DNA from 2 places in the Desulfovibrio sp. 3_1_syn3 genome. Region 2 is predicted to be linked to the other one. Evidence: riboswitches for the same ligand, from Rfam matches in the RefSeq annotation. Region 2 holds a riboswitch; the other holds the start of a gene.
What was found. A riboswitch is a leader RNA that binds a small molecule or an ion and turns the genes downstream of it on or off. The one in region 2 is predicted to bind cobalamin.
Positions count from the first base shown of each region.

Region 1 (4,022 bases), on a different contig from region 2:
TGATCATGCATGTAGCGGATGATGCGCTCAAAGGCCTCGAGATTTTTGCAGGTATCCCCGTCCAGCTCCACATAGGTGATGTGCCCGGCGTTGGTCATGGCGTGGTAGGGAGCTTCCAGCTGGATCTTCCTGAAGGCCTTGATGGGATAGTAAACCGGTACATGGAAGGAATTAGTGTAATAATCGCGGTCCGTGACGCCGGGAATACTGCCGTAGCGCTCCCGGTCCAGGGACACGAAACGCCCGCTTAAGCTTTCCGCCGGGGTGGCGATGAGCGTGAAGTTCAGGCCGGTCTTTTCCGCTTCCTCGTCGGCGCGACGGCGCATATGCCCGATGATTTCCAGGCCCAGCTTCTGGGCCTCCTCGCTTTCGCCGTGATGCGCGCCCACCAGGGCCTTGAGGGCCTCGGCCAGACCGATGAAGCCGATGGTCAAGGTGCCGTGCTTGAGCACTTCCCCTATGCCGTCGTCCCAGTCCAGCTTGCCGGAATCCAGCCAGATGCCGTTGCCCATGAGGAAGGGATAGTTGCGCACCTTTTTGGCGCTCTGGATCTTGAGCCGGTGCAGCAACTGCCGGAAGACCAGGTCGATCTTCTCATCCAGCAGGGCGTAAAACTTTTCCGGATCATTACGGGCTTCCAGGCCCAGGCGCGGCAGGTTCACGGAGGTGAAGCTCAGATTGCCGCGTCCGCAGGTCACCTGGCGTTCCGGATCATACACATTGCCCAGCACACGCGTGCGGCAGCCCATATAGGCCACTTCGCTGTCGTAATAACCGTCCCTGTAGTACTGGAGGTTGAAGGGGGCGTCAAGAAAGCTGAAATTGGGGAAAAGGCGTTTGGCCGAGGTTTCCATGGCCAGTTTGAACAAATCGTAGTTGGGGTCCTCAGGATTGTAGTTGACCCCTTCCTTGACCTTGAAAATCTGCACCGGGAAAATGGAAGTCTCGCCGTTGCCCAGACCGGCCTGGGTGGCCAGGAGCAGGTTTTTCATGACCATCCGGCCCTCGGCGGAGACGTCCGTGCCGTAGTTGATGGAGCTGAACGGCACCTGGGCCCCGGCCCGGGAATTCATGGTATTCAGGTTATGGATCAGGGCCTCCATGGCCTGGTACACGCGCCGGTCCGTATTGGCCAAAGCTTCGTCCACGGCATAGGCGTGGGCGCGTTCCGTCAGTTCTTTCCACTGTTCGGGAGCCGCTTCGGTCAGCGCGCGGCCCAGAGCATCGGCTCCGGCCATGCTCGGGCGCACGCCCACGGCATCCAGCAGTTTCCCGGCCAGTTCCTCCGCAGCGGCCGCGTCCAGGCCCCCGGCAATGCGCAGGCAGGCGCAGAAGGCCTTGCGGTATTCCTTGGCATAGGTCTTGATCACGCCCTCGGCCATGGCATAGTCAAAGTGCGGCACGCTCTGGCCGCCGTGCATTTCATTCTGGTTGGCCTGAATGGCTATGCAGGCCAGGGCCGAATAGCTTTCAATGGAATTGGGCTCACGCAGATAGCCGTGCCCGGTGGAGAAACCATTTTTGAACAGCGGGATCAGATTGATCTGGCAGCAGGTTTCGGTGAGCATGTAGAAATCTTTGTCATGAATATGGATATCGCCGTTAAGGTGCGCGGCCGAGGCGTCCTTGGGCAGGATATAATTGTCGATGAAGAATTTGGAGCCCTCGGAACCGTACTTGAGCATGGTGCCCATGGCCGTGTCGCCGTCAATATTGGCGTTCTCCCGCTTGATGTCCTCCCGGATGGCCGGGGAGTACGTCAGCTTTTTGTAGATATCCATCAGGTAGGATTCCGCGTTGCGGATCTTGGCGTGCTCCGCGCGGTAGAGAATATAGGCCTTGGCGGTTTTGGCGTAATCGTACTGGATCAGCGTTTCTTCCACCACGTCCTGAATTTCTTCCACATGGCGGAGGCTGCGCTCATCCAGCTTTCTGCAGACTTTTTCGGTGACGAAAAGCAGGTCCGTGGGCGACATGTCCTCGCCGCCCACAGCCTGATTGGCTTTGGTGATGGCGTTGAGAATCTTGACCGAATCAAAGGGCACGGACGCACCGTCCCGTTTCATAATACTGGCGGGCATGAAAAACTCCAGGCATGGAGGGGCTGTATGGAATAAAAAACCTCCGCCCGCAACACAGGCGGAGGAGGAAGCGCATTTATCCTCACTGCAAGACCTGACGGCAAAAGCCCCGTTGCCGGCGGTCCGTCCTCAAAGACGATGAATGAAAGCAGGTCTTCCGGCTTGCCGGCTCGCTTTTCGGCCTTCCCGGAGCGAATCCAGTGGCGCGCAAGGAAAAGCGGCATCAGTTCGGCGCACGGCGGCGGGTCCGCTCCCGATTTGAACGGGATTCCCTATTAAGCCCCGAAGGGCGCTTCCGTATCTCTAGAGATAGTCAAAACAGCCCCTTTCTGTCAATCAGAGGCGCGAAAAAAGGCTTCCTTGCTTCGTAGCAACATATTGAATTTAAAAGATAAATTTTAAGGGTACGGCCCTACGGCGACGACCGTCAGCGCTCCGGCCACAGTGCCGGGCCGCCATGCCCTCCAAAAGGTAGCGCCGGATGGTTTCATCGCCGACGATGCCGGGCAGGAGCATCTTGCCGCCCCCGCCGGTTCACCGCGCCGGGGCGGCCTGGCTTTCGGCTCCTCTCCCTGACGGGCCGCCGAGCCGCGCCGTGATCCAGAGGTCCAGACCGGGCACGCCCTCCTCGCCCACTGGCTGCCAGTCCAGCACGGCATCCCGCCGCGCTGCGGACAGATAGCGCACAAAACGCAAATGCAGATTCAGAGCGCTGTCCTTTTTATTCCGACCGACAAGCACGCTGTGGGCAGCCAGAAAAAACTTGCGGGACTCTCCTTCCGGGCCGTTGCAGTCCAGATAGAGCAGGCAGAGCGTATTCTGATCAATATCAATGTCGTTGAGCAGATCGTAATCGACCAGCCGCACGAACGCACCACCGGCGGAGACGTCGATCAGGCGTATTTTCCGTTCCAGATCCTGGCTGTAACGGCTCATATAGATCTGCACCTGGCCGCGCTGCTCCGGCAACATGGGCGCGAACCAGAAGCGGAATTTTTTGAGCATGCCCGGCCCCAGGCGCAGCCGTTCGTGCCGACGCAACTCCCGCCATAAGGAACGGAAAGGCGTCTTGAGCGTGATCTCGGTCAGGGCGTTTCCGGCGTCGCGCCGCACGTCCTGCACGCGGCAGTTGCAATAAAAACCGTGCCGCGCGACGGCAGCCTTACCGCTCTCTTCCTGCCCGTCCCTGGCCTCTTCCGGCTTCACCTCGATATCCGGCTTGAAATAGATGCGGCACTCCCCGCCCTTCAGTTCAGCGGGAATCAGGGGCTCCGCCGTGGACAGGACCGTGATGTCGCGGGCGGTAAAGGTTACGGTGCAGAGCAGAGGTCCCGCTTCGCGCGGACGGCCGTCAAAGGTGAGTTGGACCGGAAGGGCCCGGTCACGGGCGTATTCCAGGGCGGTTGCGATATTCGGACGCCAGAGGCAGAGGGGCATTACGCGGATCTCCTGTCATCACCAAGGATGCATGCCATGTCCTTTGGCACAGAGCAAGTTGGGGAATTGCCATTCTCAAAGCCGGCGCTGACCTCAGCCGGCTGTTGTCGTTATTCGCAGCAATGCTGTCCTCGTCTGTCGCGTTGCGGCTACAGCCAGGCTTCGCCATGAACGGTTCAGGCAAGCCCCGGCGGCAATAGCTGACGCCCGGTGGGACTGAGTTTCAGCCCTTTGCCTCAGGCGCGGGCGGCCACGCGAGTGAGCACCGGAGCAGGGGATCTTTCAACGTTAACCTGCCCTATTTCCCAAGGATTTTTCATGGATAGCTCACGCGGACGCGTTCTGTAAAGTCGCAACAGCGCCCCGTCCCGGTCGAACTTGACCGCGACGGGGCGCTGTTCAGACAAAACCTGCGAACGCCGGGGATATTCTAAGCAGATTAACTTTGAGAATTGACATTCTCAAAGTTTTTAAGCCGCTCGCTCTGCTCTCGATGTCCGTACG
Region 1 covers NZ_ADDR02000002.1:244,232-248,253, reverse strand. Annotated here, with positions in the region: gene HMPREF0326_RS12345 (anaerobic ribonucleoside triphosphate reductase) at 1-2,081, opposite strand, end outside; cobalamin riboswitch at 2,212-2,393, opposite strand; gene HMPREF0326_RS12340 (hypothetical protein) at 2,616-3,518, opposite strand.
Region 1: it holds a riboswitch for cobalamin, as region 2 does, so the genes downstream of both, HMPREF0326_RS12345 (anaerobic ribonucleoside triphosphate reductase) here and metE (5-methyltetrahydropteroyltriglutamate--homocysteine S-methyltransferase) in region 2, are expected to answer to the same signal.

Region 2 (4,022 bases):
GACGAAGTCACCCGGGCCACGCAGGCCCTGCGCTTCAGGGCTGAATACGACCCCCTGACCGGCGCGTACAACATGCAGACCTTTTTTGAAAAGGCCGACCTGCTGATCCGCCAGGGCGACGGGCCGCGGCATATCGTGCGTTTCGACGTGGCGGGCTTCAAAGGCATCAACGAAATGTTCGGCCTGGAGGAAGGCGACCGCCTGCTGCGGGCCATCGCCCATCTTGTGCGCGAACAGATCGACAAACGGCTGGAAACCTTCGCCCGCCTGTCCGGCGACGTGTTTGTGGCCTGCCTCGCGGGCGACCGCGAGCGGGTCCGACATTTTGTGGGCTGGCTCTCGCGCCAGTTGCGCGAATATACCCAATCCTACCGTGTCATGCTCTTTTTCGGCATCTGCCCGGTGGAAAAACGCAGGACCCCGGTGCACGTGCTCTGCGACTGGGCCCATCTGGCCCTGAAAACCGTCAAAGGCAGCGATCTGACCAACTACGCCTTTTACGACGGCGAGTTGCGCGCCCGGCTGCTGGATGAAAATAATATCAAGGACCAGATGCACGAGGCCCTGGAAAAAGGCCAGTTCGTGCTCTACCTCCAGCCCAAGGTGGAGATTTCCAGCGGCCGAATTGTGGGGGCCGAGGCCCTGGCCCGCTGGCAACACCCCACGGACGGGCTGATCCTGCCGGGCCGCTTTGTGCCGCTGTTCGAACGCAACGGCTTCATCGTCCGTTTTGACGAGTACATCTGGGAACAGACCTGTAAAATGCTGCGCCTCTGGCTGGACAAGGGCTATCGGCCCACGCCCGTGTCCATTAACGTCTCCCGCATGCACTTCAACGACGACCGTTTCTGCGGCAAGCTGCTGACCCTGACCGACAAATACCGCCTGCCCCGGCACCTGCTGGAACTGGAACTCACGGAAAGCGCCTTTTTTGAAAGCGAAAGAACCCTGATCCGGGTCATGAACGACCTCCAGGAACAGGGCTTCGTCTTTTCCATGGACGATTTCGGCACGGGCTATTCCTCCTTGAGCACCCTGCGCGCCCTGCCCTTCAACATCGTCAAGCTGGACCGCACCTTCATCAGTGACGGCACGGACAATGAACGCGGCCAGATCGTAGCCCGCAACACCGTCACCCTGGCCCGCCAGCTCAAGATGAAAATCATCGCCGAAGGCGTGGAAACTGTGGAGCAGGCGCGCTTTCTGCTCAGCATCGGCTGCAATTACGCCCAGGGCTACTATTACTCGCGCCCGGTGGATCCCGAAGAATTCGAGGTGCTCAGCTTTGTGCAGGAAAAGGCCTTCTGGGTGGACCCCAGCCTCCAGGAGGAAGCCCGCCGCCTGAACCTGCCCCTGGGCTTGAACGCTCCGGACCGGGAATACTGAACCGCCGCATTGCCGGAAGCTTTTCCTGATCCGTGCGCCTCTCGGAAAGGCCGTCGGGGGGCAACGCCGCTCCCAATTCATGCCCGCCCCCCCATTGAACACCGCCCTCGTGCGGCGATTTTCCACGCCTTCGCCCCGTGGGCTTGTCCCTCGGCAATGCTTGACAGCGCAGGCCAAAGCATATATCAATTTATCTAGATATTGTGATGAGAAACGGAAAGCGGTGTAAATCCGCTACGGACGCGCCACTGTAACCGGGACAAACCCAACCGAAGCCACTGTTCGACACGGACGAACGGGAAGGCAAGGCGAGCACGGGCCGGAAGTCAGGAGACGACTTGTCACAATGGCCGCGATTGGTGCGGCACGGCAGTACTGTCTCGCGTATAGGCATTTGCCCGGACTGGAGCTTACGTTTGAAATTGCCGCCCAACGGCCCGGCATCTCCGCTGTTTTGCGTTCCACGGCCCACCGGCGGATGCGCCGTGCGGCAATTTCGCGGCGCGGATTTTCCTGAAAGCCCGCGCGGAGCGGTTTGTCCCGCACAAAGTCGGACCGCCCTCTCCGGATGCATCCCTGTATTCCGGCTCCGGACGCACGTGAAATGGACTGCCCTTTCAACTCTTTTGAAAGGAGCATCCCATGCGAACTCACATTCTCGGTTTCCCGTCCATCGGAAAACAGCGGGAGCTGAAACAGGCTCTCGAAGCCTTCTGGAAAGGCGATCTTGCCGCTGAAGCGCTTGCCGAAACCTGCACGGCGCTGAAGAAACGCCATTGGCGCATCCAGCAAGACGCCGGTCTTGACTATGTGACCACAGGCGATTTTTCACTCTATGACCGCATGCTGGACATAACCCGCATGCTCGGCGCAATGCCTCCCCGCTTTGCCCCCTGCCTCAAGGACGCGCACCCGGATCTGTATTTCAGCATGGCGCGCGGCGATGCGCGGCGCAACATCCCGGCCTTGGAAATGACCAAGTGGTTTGACACCAACTACCACTATCTTGTGCCGGAAATCGATGCCGATACGCCCTGGCATCGCGAAGAGCACCCGCTGGTCGCGGATACAAGGCTGGCCGGGGAACTCGGCTTTTCGCCGAAACCGGCCCTGATCGGTCCGTTCACCTGGCTGGCCCTGGCAAAAGCCCGCAACGGCGCGCGCAAGTGGGAGCGTCTGGACGCGGTTACGGCCGCCTATGCCGACCTTTTTACGCTTCTTGCGCCCTTGTGCGACCGCATCCAGGTTGAGGAACCCGTGCTCTGCACGGAACTTCTGCCGCAAGAGGCGAGCGTGGCTTTTCGGGAGGTCTACGCGGCCCTGAACGCGACCGGCAACGGCAAGCTCATGCTGACGACCTATTTCGGCCCGCTCTGCCGGAATCTGGATCTAGCCCTCGCTTCCGGCTGCGCAACGCTGCATGTGGACATGGTGCGCGGCAGGGAACAACTGGATGCCGTTCTGGACAAGCTCCCCGCCGACACGGCGCTTTCGCTCGGCGTGGTGAACGGACGCAATATCTGGAAAAGCGATTACGCCCAAATCCTGCCCCTTGTCACGCGGGCCGTCGCCGCGCTCGGCACGGAACGGGTTTTGCTGGGATCAAGCTGCTCGCTGCTGCACTGCCCTGTGGACCTGGAGAAAGAAACAACCCTGCCGGAGCACATCCGGAACCGCATGGCCTTTGCCGTGCAGAAGTGCGCGGAGCTGACCGACCTGCGAAACATCGCGGAAAACAGCGACCACGCGGCCCTGGCGGCCAATGCCGCCGTATTGCGGGCGGCTGCCGGGCATGCCGACAGCCGCATTGACGCCGTGCGCCGACGCGCGTCCGCCGTCACGCCGGACCAGCTTTCCCGCCGCTCGGCCTATCCGCAACGGCATGCCGCGCAGTCCTGGCTCAACCTGCCCCCGCTGCCCACCACGACCATCGGCTCCTTCCCGCAGACCGCCGCCATCCGTAAAACACGCCTGGACTACAAGCGGGGCGACATGCCGGAAGCGGACTATCTGGCCGCCATCAGACAAGAAATCAAAAACTGCATCGCAAAGCAGGAGAAACTGGGCCTGGACGTCCTTGTGCATGGCGAGGCTGAACGCAACGATATGGTGGAATATTTCGGCCAGCAGCTCGGCGGCTTCTGCTTTACGCAGAATGGCTGGGTGCAGAGCTACGGCAGCCGCTGCGTAAAGCCGCCCGTCATCTACGGCGACGTGTACCGCAAGCGGCCCATGACCGTGGACTGGATTCTCTACGCGCAGTCGCTCACGCAAAAACCGGTCAAGGGCATGCTGACCGGCCCGGTGACGATTCTCTGCTGGAGCTTCGTTCGCGAAGACCTGGAACGCGGCGAAGTCTGCAAACAGATCGCCCTGGCTATCCGCGACGAAGTGCTAGATCTGGAAAAGGCGGGCATCCGCATCATCCAGATCGACGAAGCGGCCCTGCGGGAAGGCATGCCCCTGACCAAAGCTGCGGCGGAAGACTATCTGCGCCGGGCGGTGGACGCCTTCCGTCTGGCCGCGTCCGGCGTGGAGGACGCCACACAGATCCACACCCATATGTGCTACAGCGAGTTCAACGCCATTCTGCCCTGGATCGCCCAAATGGATGCGGACGTCATCAGCATTGAATC
Region 2 covers NZ_ADDR02000001.1:642,828-646,849, forward strand. Annotated here, with positions in the region: gene HMPREF0326_RS02745 (bifunctional diguanylate cyclase/phosphodiesterase) at 1-1,386, shown strand, start outside; cobalamin riboswitch at 1,565-1,742, shown strand; gene metE (5-methyltetrahydropteroyltriglutamate--homocysteine S-methyltransferase) at 2,029-4,022, shown strand, end outside.